DNA from 2 places in the Microbacterium sp. KHB019 genome. Region 1 is predicted to be linked to the other one. Evidence: predicted binding sites of a transcription regulator. Region 1 holds the regulator's gene; the other holds the start of a gene.
What was found. Region 1 encodes LexA, which represses DNA repair genes until DNA is damaged. Its sites were predicted from a motif close to TCGAACANNTGTTCGA; they were not measured.
Positions count from the first base shown of each region.

Region 2: the regulator LexA is predicted to act here: its motif matches at 1,601-1,616, upstream of KHB019_RS03490 (HNH endonuclease signature motif containing protein).

Region 1 covers NZ_JBBDHF010000003.1:343,472-350,428, reverse strand. The annotation lists gene priA (bifunctional 1-(5-phosphoribosyl)-5-((5-phosphoribosylamino)methylideneamino)imidazole-4-carboxamide isomerase/phosphoribosylanthranilate isomerase PriA) at 1-622, opposite strand, end outside; gene hisH (imidazole glycerol phosphate synthase subunit HisH) at 713-1,342, opposite strand; gene hisB (imidazoleglycerol-phosphate dehydratase HisB) at 1,339-1,962, opposite strand; gene KHB019_RS12960 (histidinol-phosphate transaminase) at 1,959-3,053, opposite strand; gene KHB019_RS12955 (LysM peptidoglycan-binding domain-containing protein) at 3,067-3,429, opposite strand; gene lexA (transcriptional repressor LexA) at 3,693-4,379, shown strand; gene KHB019_RS12945 (S9 family peptidase) at 4,495-6,378, shown strand; gene smpB (SsrA-binding protein SmpB) at 6,400-6,876, opposite strand; gene ftsX (permease-like cell division protein FtsX) at 6,936-6,957, opposite strand, start outside.
Region 2 covers NZ_JBBDHF010000001.1:699,278-706,234, forward strand. The annotation lists gene KHB019_RS03480 (aminoglycoside phosphotransferase family protein) at 1-891, opposite strand, end outside; gene KHB019_RS03485 (HAD family hydrolase) at 921-1,535, opposite strand; gene KHB019_RS03490 (HNH endonuclease signature motif containing protein) at 1,645-2,466, shown strand; gene KHB019_RS03495 (hypothetical protein) at 2,509-3,366, opposite strand; gene ispG (flavodoxin-dependent (E)-4-hydroxy-3-methylbut-2-enyl-diphosphate synthase) at 3,366-4,496, opposite strand; gene KHB019_RS03505 (anthranilate synthase family protein) at 4,707-6,593, shown strand; gene KHB019_RS03510 (M50 family metallopeptidase) at 6,609-6,957, opposite strand, start outside.

The sequences.
Region 1 (6,957 bases):
TCGAGATGCCTCCCGACGCCACGACGGGCTTCGGCGTACGAGAGGTGATCTCGCGCAGCAGGTCGATGTTCGGGCCGCGCAGCGTGCCGTCCTTGGTGACGTCGGTCACGACGTACCGGCTGCAGCCGGCGTCCTCGAGCCGTGCGAGCACCTCCCACAGGTCGCCGCCCTCCTTCGTCCAGCCGCGCGCGGCGAGGGTCGTGCCGCGCACGTCGAGACCGACGGCGACGGCCTCGCCGTAGCGACTGATGACGTCGGACGCCCATTCGGGGTTCTCGAGCGCGGCCGTGCCGAGATTGATCCGCGCTGCGCCGCTCTCGAGCGCGGCCTCAAGGCTGGCGTCGTCACGGATGCCGCCGGAGAGCTCGATGTTGACGTCGCGGTGCTGCTTGATGACCTTGCGCAGGATCGCCGTGTTGCTTCCGCGCCCGAACGCCGCGTCGAGGTCGACGAGGTGGATCCACTCCGCCCCCTGGTCGACCCATTCACGAGCCGCGTCGAGCGGGTCGCCGTAGCTGGTCTCCGACCCGGCCTCGCCCTGCGTCAGACGAACCGCCTTGCCACCGGCGACGTCGACAGCCGGAAGAAGGGTGAGCTTGGGGGTGGACGCGAAGTCGTTCATGTCATCCTCGGGTGGGTGAAGTGCGCCGAAAGGCGAGCACGAGATCCGAGAGTAGCCCGGCTCGATGCAGGGTTCAAAACGTCGACGTCATCAGAGGCTGTCGACCCAGTTCCGGAGCAGCCGGATGCCGGCGTCGCCGGACTTCTCGGGGTGGAACTGCGTCGCCGAGAGCGGCCCGTTCTCGACGGCTGCGAGGAAGGGCTCGCCGTAGGTCGTCCAGGTGAGCTTGGGCTCCGGGAACGGCGCGATGACGTCGAGCTCCCACTTCTGCGCTGCGAAGGAGTGCACGAAGTAGAAGCGCTCCTCCTCGATGCCGCGGAACAGGACGCTGCCCTCATCCGGCGTCACCGTGTTCCAGCCCATGTGCGGCAGGACGGGCGCGTTGAGTTCGGTGACGGTGCCCGGCCATTCGCCGAGGCCATCGACGTTCTGGCCGCGTTCGACGCCGTGCTCGAAGAGCACCTGCATACCGACGCACACGCCGAGCACCGGGCGCCCTCCGGCCAGACGCCGGTCGATGATCTCGTCGCCGCCCTGCGCGAGCAGAGCCGCCCGAACGGCGGCGAACGCGCCGACACCGGGGACGAACAGCCCGTCAGCCTCAAGCGCCTCCGCGCGGTCACCGGTGAGTCTCGCGTCCGCGCCGGCCGCGGCCAGCGCCTTGACGGCGGAGTGGACGTTGCCGGAGCCGTAGTCGTATACGACGACGGTGCGAGTCACAGTGCGCCCTTCGTCGACGGGATCCCGTCGACGAGCGGATCGAGCGACTTCGCCTGACGGAACGCACGGGCGAACGCCTTGAACTCCGCTTCGGCGATGTGGTGCGGATCGCGACCGCCGAGCACGCGGACGTGCACGGTGAGTCCGGCGTTGAAGGAGATCGCCTCGAACGCGTGGCGCACCAGAGAACCGGTGAAATGTCCGCCGATGAGGTGGTGCTCGAATCCTTCGGGCTCGCCGGTGTGCACGAGGTAGGGGCGGCCGCTGATGTCGACGACCGCCTGAGCGAGCGCCTCGTCGAGCGGGACGAGCGCATCTCCGTATCGCGAGATGCCCGACTTGTCTCCGAGCGCCTCGAGGATCGCCTGGCCGAGCACGATCGAGACGTCTTCCACCGTGTGGTGAGCGTCGATGTGCGTGTCGCCGGATGCTCGGACGGTGAGGTCGGTGAGCGAGTGCTTCGCGAACGCCGTGAGCATGTGGTCGAAGAACGGCACCGACGTGTCGATGCGGCTCTGCCCCGTGCCGTCGAGGTTCAGTTCGAGTTCGACGGTCGACTCGGACGTGCTGCGGGTTCGCTGCGCGGTGCGGGAAGCCTCGGCAGTTCGGGAAGCGCTCATGAGCCCGAGTCTATCGACGCCAGCGCGTCGAGGAACGCCGTGGTCTCGGCCTCGGTCCCGGCCGTCACGCGCAGGTGGTTGGGGATGCCCACGTCGCGGACCAGCACTCCGCGCTCGTAGAGCGCTTCGAACGTCGCGCGCGGGTCGGGCACACCACCGAAGAGGACGAAGTTCGACCAGGACTCGTGCGGCTGATAGTCGAGTGCCTCGAGGGTCGCGGTGATGCGATCGCGCTGCTCGACGATCTCATCCACCATGCCGAGCATGATGTCAGCATTTCGCAACGCCGCCACTGCGGCAGCCTGCGTCAGTGCACTGAGGTGGTACGGAAGCCGGACGAGTCGCAGAGCGTCGATGAAGGCCGGGTCGGCCGCGAGGTAGCCCACCCGCGCTCCCGCGAAAGCGAACGCCTTGCTCATGGTCCGCGATACGGCCAGACGCGGGCGCCCTTCGAGCAGTGTGAGTGCGGAAACGGCATCCCGGGGCGCGAACTCCTGGTACGCCTCGTCCACCACGACGATGCCGCTCGTCGCCTCGTAGACGGCCTCGACCACATCGAGGTCGAGTGGCGTTCCCGTCGGGTTGTTCGGCGAGCAGAGCATGACGATGTCGGGGGCGGCCTGCCGAACCTGGGCGGCCGCCTCATCCGGCGTGATCGTGTAGTCGGCTTCACGCTGGCCCGCCACCCACTGAGCACCGGTGCCCTGCGCGATCAGGGGGTACATGGAGTACGTCGGCGCGAACCCGAAGACCGTGCGGTTCGGTCCGCCGAAGGCTTGCATGATGTGCTGCAGCACCTCATTCGAACCGTTGCCGGCCCAGATCTGCTCGGGGGCGAGGTTGTGGCCGAGGTACTCGGCAAAGGCCTCGCGCAGCGTCGTGAACTCCCGGTCCGGGTAGCGGTTCACCTCGCGTAGAGCCACCGCGATGTCATCCAGGATGTCGCTTGCGACCTCGTCGGGTACGGGGTGGGTGTTCTCATTGACGTTGAGGGCGACAGGCAGTGGAGCCTGAGGAGCGCCGTACGGAGTGAGGCCGCGAAGATCGTCGCGGAGGGGCAAGTCACCGAGGGAAGCAGTCACCCTTCCCATGCTAACGGTGGGATCAGTCGGCGTACTCGGCGGGGATCGCGAGCTCCTGGCCCACCTGCAGAGACTGCCCGCCCAGCATGTTGAGGCTCTCAATGCCGCTGATCACCTTACGCGGGTCCGCGTACGGAGCCACGGACTCCGCGATCGACCAGAGCGTGTCGCCCGGCATCACCGTCACGGTCTCGAAGCTGGCGGTCACGGTCGCTTCGCCCGAGGCGATCGCCGAGCCGCCGCTGATCGCAGCGAAGCCGATGCCGACTGCCAGCGGGAGTGCCGCCAGAGCGACCAGCACCCGACGACCGCGCGTCGTCAACCGGAGCCGCGTTGCAGTGCGTGCGGGACGGATGGACGGGGCGGCGATGCTGATGGTGCTCATGGGACTCTCCTCTGCCTCTTTGGCGTAGCGTTCGCATTCACCGCTCGGCCGGGAGCGATGGATGCGAAGCTACGTTCCGAATTTATCTTCGAATTCGAACATCTGTCAAGACTTCTTCGAAATCGGATCCCAGCACCTGCCGACACGCTCGAACAGATCTTCCGATTACGGCTGTTTCTCGGATACGGTTTCGATAACGACACCCCACCACGGGCCACCGACATTCGAAGAGCAGCCCCGGAATCGCGCACGAAGGAGCCACCATGAGCGACAACTCCGCCACCGACGCCGAGGCGCCTCGCACTCGTCGGCGCAAGAATCTCAGCGCCAAGCAGATGGCCATCCTCGAGGTGATCCAGACGTCGATCGCGAAGCACGGCTATCCGCCGAGCATGCGTGAGATCGGCGACGCGGTCGGGCTCAAGTCGCTCTCCAGCGTCACCCACCAGCTCGGGCAGCTCGAGCTCAGCGGCTATCTGCGTCGCGACCCCGGCAAGACGCGCGCGATGGAGGTGCTCATCGACCTGCCGGGCACCAGCGGGGAGAACCCTGCCGACTCCAGCACGCCCGTCGGGGACGCGGCGATGGTTCCGCTGGTTGGGCAGATCGCCGCCGGCGTCCCCATCACGGCGGAGCAGCAGGTGGAGGAGATCTTCCCGCTTCCCCGCCAACTCGTGGGCAAGGGCGATCTGTTCATGCTCAAGGTCTCGGGCGAATCGATGATCGATGCAGCGATCTGCGACGGCGACTGGGTCGTCGTCCGCACGCAGAACACGGCGGAGAACGGTGAGATCGTCGCTGCGATGCTCGACGGCGAGGCGACGGTCAAGACGTTCCGGCAGCGCGACGGCCACACGTGGCTGCTCCCCCGCAACACATCATTCGAGCCCATCCTCGGCGACGACGCCGTCGTGCTCGGCAAGGTCGTGGCCGTGCTCCGCGCGGTCTGACGTCGCGGCATCCATCGATAGCGCGGAAACCGCCCTCTCCCGCTCTCGGGAAGGGCGGTTTCTGCGTTGTCGGCTGCCGGGCGCGGACGTCCGAGGTCCCGAATAGGCTCGAGACATGCCCCAGCCGCACGCGACGTCACCCTACGGGACCTGGTCGTCCCCGTTCACGGCGACGAGCATCGCCTCGTCCGCGCCGCGCATCGACGGCGCCCGCTTCGTCGGCGACGAGATCTGGTGGGGCGAATCGATTCCTGCCGATGGTGGCCGTGTCACCGTGCGCAGCTCGACCGGTGACGCACTGCTGCCCGCCCCGTGGAGCGCCCGGTCTCGCGTGCACGAGTACGGTGGCGGCGCGTGGACGGCGGATGCCGACGGCACGCTGTTCTTCGTCGATGCGAAGGACCAGCGGGTGTACCGAATGCCACGGGGCGCAGAGCCCGCGCCGCTCACACCCGCCGCCCAGGGCGGCGCAGGCCCGAGCCACGGCGGTCTCCGTCTCCAGAACGGTCGTCTTCTCGCGGTCCGTGAGGATGCGACCGCGACACCGCACCTGCGCGGGATCGTCGAGATCCCGACAGACGGGTCGGCGGCTGCGGACGAGACCGCCATCCGCGTCCACATCCAGGGCACCGCGTTCTTCGCGCATCCCGCACTGTCGCCGGACGGCACCAGGATCGCCTGGGTGGAATGGTCCGGACGCCGTATGCCGTGGCAGGCGGCGTGGTTGCGAGTCTCGTCAGGGGACGACGCATTCGCGAACGTGCGCACGCGAGCGGCCCTGCAACCGGAATGGGCGAGCGACACCGAGCTGCTCTACGCCGACGACCCAGGGGGGCGCTGGGCTCTGCACCGGCTGAAGCTCGACGGTCTCCGCGCGTCGGAGCCGGAGCCGATCGCGCCCGCTGACGCCGATACCGGCTACGGCCTCTGGGTGCTCGGCAACCGGTGGTATCAGCCGCTCCCCGACGGTCGGATCGTCACGGTGCGGACGAACGGGTCCGACGAGGTCGTCGTGATCGACCCCGACGGCTCCGTCCGCCCCCTGGAGGTTCCGGCCACTGCGCACGTCAGCGTCGACGACGTCTCCGGCGCGCGCGTGCTGCTCTCGGGTGGAGGCGCGACCGTGAACGCCGGGTTGTGGTGCGTCGACGCGGATTCTGGTCAGGTCGCCCGCATCCGCGGAGGCGCAGCGACGGATGAGGCGTGGATGCCCCCGGCCGGTCAGCTCACGATCGACGGCGCCCACGGGCCGGTGCACGCTTTCGACTACGCGCCGGCGAATCCCACGTCATCCGCACCATCCGAGGAGTTGCCGCCATACATCGTGTTCGTGCACGGCGGCCCGACTGCGCACGTCGCAGGTGCGGCGTCCGCCGCCATCGCGTATTACACGAGTCGCGGCATCGGCGTGCTCGATGTGAACTACGGCGGCTCGACCGGCTACGGGCGCGACTATCGCGAGCGCCTCGACCACCAGTGGGGCATCGTCGATGTCGACGATGTGCTCGCTGCTGCCCGTGATCTCGCGGCATCCGGCCGGGCGGATCCGGCTCGCATCGCGATCCGCGGCAGCTCCGCCGGAGGCTGGACCGTGCTGTCGGCCCTGGTGCGAGGCGGAGTCTTCGCCGCCGGCATCAGCCGCTACGGCGTGGCGGATCTGCGGATGCTGGCCCAGGACTCGCACGACTTCGAGAAGCACTACATCGACGGGCTCGTCGGTGCGCTCCCCGATGCCGAGGACGTGTACATCGATCGATCGCCGCTCACGCATGCGGACCGCATCGATGTGCCCGTCCTGCTGCTGCAGGGTGAGGACGACCGCGTCGTCCCGCCGTCTCAGTCGCAGGCCATCCGCGACGCGTTGGCCGCACGCGGCATCCCGCACGAGTACGTGCTGTACCCGGGTGAGGGCCACGGCTTCCGGCGAGCGGAGACGATCGTCGACGCTCTCGAGCGAGAGCTCGCGTTCCTGGGGCAGGCGTTCGGGTTCGAGGCCTGAACTCTCGCCCGCTGAGGAGTGCTACTCCCCCATGCGGTTGCGCAGCCGCATGGCGCGCTCTGCCTCACGGGTGTCCTGACGCTCACGAAGCGTCTGGCGCTTGTCGAACTCGCGCTTGCCCTTCGCCAGGGCGATCTCGACCTTCGCGCGGCCGTCGAGGAAGTAGAGCTTCAGCGGCACGATCGTGTACCCGCCGGCCGAGACGGCGTGCTCGAGCTTCTGGATCTCTTCGCGGTGCATCAGTAGCTTGCGCACGCGCTTGGCCGAGTGGTTCGTCCAGTGTCCCTGCGAGTATTCCGGAATGTGCACGGAGTCGAGGAAGATCTCGCCCGCCTTGATGAACGCGTACCCGTCCGAGAGGTTCGCGCGCCCCTGGCGCAACGACTTCACCTCGGTACCGGTGAGCACCAGCCCCGCCTCGTACGACTTCTCGATGTTGAAGTCGTGACGGGCTCGGCGATTGGTCGCGATGACCTTCTCCCCGCGTTCCCTGGGCATGATTCTCTCCTGTGCATCCTGTCGTACGGCCAGCCCTCCACCCTACAACAGAGCGGATGCTACGTACGAAGCCAGCGACGA
Region 2 (6,957 bases), on a different contig from region 1:
CATCTCGTCCTCGTCGAGGATCCGTCGCAGCGTGCTGCGCCCGAGAGCGCTCATCGTCGGATTGGAGTCCGCGTAGTACCAGACCAGACCCATGGCCTGCTGGAACGCCCACGCTCTGCCCCTGTTCCACTCGAGGTCGTCGGATCCCAGGTCCGCACGGAGCACGGCACGCGCATCGGCCTCGAGCAGATGCCAGGCCGCCACGAGGTCGAGGGATGGGTCGGCCGGACCGAAGGCGCCGCCGTCTAGGACGCCGACGAGTCGGCCGTTCTCGATGAGGAGGTTGCCGGGGATCAGGTCGCCGTGGGTCATCGCGAGCGCGCCCGGATCGGGCAGCTCTCGCAGTTCCTCCCAGAGGGCGCGCAGATCGTCGACCGGGAGCAGTCCCGTGCTCTTCGTGAAGCAGAGGTCCATCCACTCGTCCGCGTCCTGCAGGTTCCCACCACGACCGACGCCGGAGAATCCGCGCCCCCCGGTGTCCGTCGCGCGCACGGCGCGGATGAGCGTTGCCAGGTCCGTGGCGAACTCCGGCGAATGCGAGACGGCATCCGGTGTCGCGACAATGCCGGGGATCCACGTCTGAACCGACCACGGCAGCGGGTAGCCGGCGCCCGGCTGTCCGAGCGCGACAGGGCGGGGAGCCGAGAACGGAGAGGCACCGGCGAACGCGGCGAGCGCAGCGGCCTCGCGGCGCAGCGTCTCGGCCGCGGCATCCGGATCGTCCCCGGTGAGCGGGAGACGCGCGGCGTGATCCTCCCCGATGCGGAAGATCGCGTTCACGGTGCCCGAACCGGCGACGCGTCGGATCGGCATCGAGCGCCACTGCGGGAACTGATCGTCGACCAGTTTCCTGAGGGTCCCGTCGTCGATGGACACCTCGTCGTCGTGCATCCTCACAGTCATGAGGGTATCGGCACGGGTCATTCCGCCAGGAAGTCCTCGATCGCGGCGATCGTCGAGACGTTATCTCGATGCAGAACAGCACGGATGCCGCACCGCTCGGCGCCGCGCTTCGGACCTTCGTTGTCGTCGATGAAGAGGACCTGCTCCGGGGACGCGCCCATCCTGTCGAGCGCGGCTTCGTATGCGCCGGCATCCGGCTTCGCCGCACCCTGCTCGTGGCTGTAGCAGATCGGATCGAAGATCGATGAGAAGCCGAAACGCCGTTCCTCCTCCTCGCGCGCGCCATCGCCGGAGTTCGACAGGATCGCCAGACCCGCGCGCCCCGTCAGAGAGCGCGCGTGATCGAGGAGTTGGATGTTCGCCTCGCCGCAGTAGGCGTCCCACATCTGTTCCCGCATCGCGGCGACTTCCGCGTCGTCGATGTCCAGGGCGATGCCGAATTTCCGCCAGTACTCCCCCGCGACGCCCGCCTGCACCGTCGTGTCAGGAAGGTCTGCGGCATCCAAGCGGTCACGCAGTTCATCGACGGGGATGCCGAGGCGATCGCTCCAGCTCTCCTCCAGTCGTTGCGGCCAGGTGTGATCGTCGACGAGTTCGAGGACGCCGCCGATGTCGTAGAGAATCCACTTCATCGGGGCAACCTAGCGCGGAATGCCGAGTGTTGGGCATTCGCCACCCGTGTCAGCGCGCTGCGATGTCGAATTCTTCTTCGAATGTCGGTGGTCTGCGAGAACATGAGTCATGGCCTTCTTCACCGACATCACCGACAGGATCAGCGCGATGCGCGATCTCGTCGGCGAGTGCGCCGAGGCCGAAGAACTGCCCGACCGCATCGAATCCCTCGCGGACGAATCCGTGATCTCGGTCCTCCGGGAGGCGAATGAGATCGTTCAGGCAGTGGAGCAGATGAGCCTGGTGGCATCCGGCGTGATCTCTCGGCGCTCCCGGCGAGAAGCCGGTCACTCCGGGCTCGCCCAGACGCACGGGCACCGCAACGCGACCTCCCTCATCCAGGACATCACCGGAACCTCTCGAGCGGATGCTGTGCGCCAGAGCCGCGTCGGCGAATCCCTTCTCGACGCCGAGGAAGAGACACCATCACCTGGCGAATCGCCCGATGGCGAGCGCCCCGGCGACGGGGCAGACGAGAATGCGATTCACATGGATGCCGCTGCTCCCGCACGCTGGGACGAACCGCTGCGAACAGCCCTGTTCAAGCGAGTGATCTCGAATCAGCAGCACGATGCGATCCGGCGCGGCCTCGGCGAGCCCCCGACCCCGGAGGGGGCTGCGGAAGCGGTGATCCACGGATTCGCCGCGCACCACATCGATCCGTTCTCGGAGGGCGGCAGAACAGACATCGATCGCGGGATCCTGCTGTGCCGGTTCCACCATATGGAGCCGCATCACGGGCAGTGGCGCATCCTGCGCGACGGCACCGAGGAGTTCCGCCTCCGACATCGTTCCGGCGAAGAGCATGAACTGAGACCTCGTGCGGTTCTCGCGTATGCGTGGGCGGGAATAGACCCACCGCCGAAACGATTCCGGCCGGAGGCCGCCTGAACGCGAAGCCGCCTGATGAGAAGCGGGCGTGAGGGCTGCTGCCTACTCGGACGGCACCACCGACGTCGTCATCACGAGAAGCTGAGGGTCGGAGAGATCCAACGACACGGAGATCGACGCGAACTCGGCGAGCGAGCGCACATGCGTGCCGCCGCACGGGAAGGAGACCTCGCCGTTGGGCAGCTCGCACACCCAGCGCCTGAGGTCGACGATCGTCGGGCCGTCGACATCGATCCGGCTCGCGGAGCCGGCGTCGACCCACCCGGCGAGCAGCTCGTTGATGCGAGCCACACGCTCGCCGAGCGACGCGGCCAACCCCTCGGTGTCGAACCCAGCCTTGCGCAGGCTCTTGCCGAGCCGGTACTCGTCAACGCTGCCGTTCGCTTGGATCCGGCTGGACTGATTCGCCCGGCCCTCGAAGTCTGGGTTGCCCAGCGGGTCGACGCCGACCTCCTTGCGCCACAGATCGGCGAGCGCGGCGTCCAGTGCTAGTGAGGCGAGATGGCAGGCCGTGTGCCCGCGGCTGAGACCCGCACGGGTGTCAGCATCCACCTCGAGCGCGACACGATGCCCCGGGGCGACGTCAATCGGGATGTCGCCGTCGACACGGTGACCGACCAGCCAGGTCCAGCCCTCACCGCCCCGCTTGACGGGAATATCGGCTCCGATGGCCAGCAGACCCTCGTCGCTCACGGCCGCCATGACGGCTTCTGCCACCGGCATCCGGTGATCACCGGCGACGATCGCGCCGGAATCGCCCGGTTGGTCCGGCCAGGTGTGGTCCACCGGGTGGAAGGGTGTCGCATCGACGATGACGATCGACGCCGCACGGTCGACCAGAAGCACTTCGGCATCCCCGGTGAGAGACCCTGCGGGGAAAGTGACGTTCGTGGAGCGCATCAGGCTGTGATCACCTGAGCGGTGCCCGGCTTTGCGTCCGGTCCCATCTCGTCGGCGATGCGGTTCGCCTCCTCGATGAGGGTGGCGACGATGTCTGCCTCGGGGACGGTCTTGATGACCTCGCCCTTGACGAAGATCTGCCCCTTGCCGTTGCCGGAAGCCACTCCGAGGTCGGCCTCGCGCGCCTCGCCGGGACCGTTGACCACACAGCCCATGACGGCGACGCGCAGGGGAACGGTGACGTCCTTGAGCCCCTCGGTCACCGAATCGGCAAGCGAGTACACGTCGACCTGTGCGCGGCCGCACGACGGGCACGACACGATCTCGAGCTTGCGCTCGCGCAGGTTCAGCGATTGCAGGATCTGGTGGCCCACCTTGACCTCCTCCGCAGGAGGCGCCGACAGCGAGACGCGGATCGTGTCGCCGATGCCCTCCGAGAGCAGGATGCCGAAGGCCGTGGCCGACTTGATCGTGCCCTGGAACGCGGGCCCGGCCTCTGTGACGCCGAGGTGCAGCGGCCAGTCGCCCCGCTCGGCGAGCTGGCGATAGGCCTTGACCATGACGATCGGGTCGTTGTGCTTGACCGAGATCTTGAAGTCGTGGAAGTCGTGCTCCTCGAACAGCGATGCCTCCCAGACGGCGCTCTCGACGAGCGCCTCAGCGGTCGCCTTGCCGTACTTCTGGAGGATCCTCTTGTCGAGCGAGCCGGCGTTGACGCCGATGCGCAGCGAGACGCCGGCAGCCTTGGCCGCCGCCGCGATCTTGCCGACGTTGCCGTCGAACTCCCGGATGTTGCCCGGGTTCACGCGCACGGCGCCGCAGCCGGCGTCGATAGCGGTGTAGATGTAGCGGGGCTGGAAGTGGATGTCGGCGATCACCGGGATCTGACTCTTCATCGCGATGATCTTCAGCGCGTCGGCATCGTCCTGATGCGGCACAGCCACGCGCACGATCTCGCAACCGGATGCAGTCAGCTCGGCTATCTGCTGAAGCGTCCCATTGATGTCGGTCGTCTTGGTCGTCGTCATCGACTGGACGCTGACAGGCGCGTCACCGCCGACCAGCACCTTGCCGACCTTGATCTGACGGGACTTGCGACGAGGGCTCAGGACTTCGGGGACGCTCGGCATCCCAAGATTGACTGCAGGCACGACTCAAGGTTACGCGGCTCTCATCGACAGGGGCTGGATGCCACCCAGCACTGTGATAGTTTCAGCGCATGCGAACGATCACCTGGTGGCCCGCCTTCTAGGCGGTGCGTTCGCAGATACTCGAATCCAGACCGCCTCCGGGGCGGTCTTTTCGTATGTCCGAGCCGGAGCACTCCACAGGAGACATCGATGACCGAACCCCTGCTCGCCGCGCTCGCCGACGACCCGGACGCCTCCTTCGTGCTGATCGCCCGCGACGGCGCGCAGACCGTCGAGATCCTCACCGGGCAGATCCACGACGTCGACCTGCTCGGCGACATCCCGCTCACCCGCGACGGCATCGTCCGCGAGGTGTTCGCGATGGTCCCGTACCGGCAGGTGCGCGAGCGCGGCTTCGACGCCGTGGACGACGGCACTCCCCTGCGCTGCCTGATGGTCGACGATCACCGGCACCTCCCGATCAGGGAGGCGCTCGCCGCCCTGCCCGCCGAACCCGTGCCCCTGACAGACGCCGGGTTCGACATCAGCGACGACGACTACGCCGAGATCGTCACCCGCGTCATCTCCGACGAGATCGGACGAGGCGAGGGCGCGAACTTCGTCATCCGCCGCGACTACACCGCGACAGTGGATGCCGACGAACGACGGGCCGCCCTCACCTGGTTCCGCGCCCTGCTCGAACACGAGCGCGGAGCGTACTGGACGTTCGCGGTCGTCACGCCCGGGTACATCGCCGTGGGTGCGAGTCCCGAGGCCCACGTCGTCGCCCGCGACGGGATCGTCACCATGAACCCGATCTCCGGAACCTTCCGCCACCCCGCGGGCGGCGCGACCAAGGAGACGCTGATCGGATTCCTCTCCTCCACCAAGGAGACCGAAGAGCTCTTCATGGTCGTGGACGAGGAGCTCAAGATGATGAGCGCCGTCTGCTCGGACGGCGGCCGCATCACCGGCCCGCACCTGAAGCAGATGTCGCGCCTCACGCACACCGAGTACATGCTGCGCGGCCGCAGTCGCCTCGACCCGCGCGACATCCTCCGCGAGACGATGTTCGCCCCGACCGTGACGGGCTCCCCCATGCAGAACGCGTGCGCCGTGATCCGGCGGCACGAAACCAGCCCGCGCGGCTACTACTCCGGCGTCGCAGCCCTCTTCACCCCCAACATCGAGGGCGGGCACGACGTCGACGCGCCGATCCTCATCCGCACCGTCTATCTCGAGAACGGCCGCCTCCGCGTTCCCGTCGGCGCCACGCTCGTGCGTCACTCCGACCCGTACGGCGAGGTCAGCGAGACGCACGGCAAGGCCGCCGGCGTCCTCGGCGCCATCGGCGCGATCCCCCGCGACACGGTGGCGGAGACGACGGCCGACCCGGACCAGCCGGATGCCGCTCCGGTGACGCTCGCGGACGACCCCGAGGTGGCCGAACTGCTCGCCTCGCGCAACTCGCGCCTGGCCGAGTTCTGGATCAACCCGCAGGGCGACGGCGCTTCCGGCCCGTTCGCCGGCCGGAGCGCACTGGTGATCGACGCCGAGGACCGCTTCACCACCATGCTCGCCCACCAGCTGCGACACCTGGGACTCGACGCCAGGATCGTGCCGTGGAGCGAGGTGCAGGATGCCGATGTCAACGCGGCCGAGCTCGTCGTCGCCGGGCCCGGTCCCGGCGACCCGCGGGACGTGGTTTCGCCGCGCATCTCGCGTATGCGCGAGATCGTGACGCGCCGGAACCACCAGGGCCGCCCACTGCTGGCGGTGTGCCTCAGCCATCAGATCCTCGCGGATTCGCTGGGCATCGATCTCGTACCGCTGAGCAGTCCGCATCAGGGACTGCAGAAGACCGTCCCGATCTTCGGAGAGGATGCCTCGATCGGCTTCTACAACACATTCACCGCCCGAGTCGCCCCCGGCACGGAGCGGGTGGGAGCGGCGGCGGTCTCAGCCGACCCCGTCACCGGCGACGTGTACGCCCTGCGCGGCGAGCGCTTCGCCAGCGTCCAGGGACACCTCGAGTCGATCCTGTCGCGCGACGGCATCCGCACCCTCGAGCGGCTGATCGCGCACGCGCTCGGCTGACTACTGCGCACCTGACTACTGGAACAGGTTCACCGGGTTCACGACGTCGGCGATCATCAACAGCGCGCCCATCGCGATCAGCACGACGGCGACGACGACCGTGAGCGGCACGAGCCTGGTCGCATCCACTGGTACGGGCGGCGGGCGACGGAACAGCTGCGCCCACGCGCGCCGGATGCCGTCCCACAGCGCCACCGCGACGTGACCTCCGTCCAGCGGCAGCAGCGGGATGAGGTTGAACACGAAGAGTGCGACGTTCAGCGAGCCGAGGAGGGTCAGCAGCACGACGAAGCGGTTCAGGATCGGAGCATCCGTCGCGGCGACCTCGCCGGCGAGGCGCCCGACGCCGACGACGCTCAGGGGG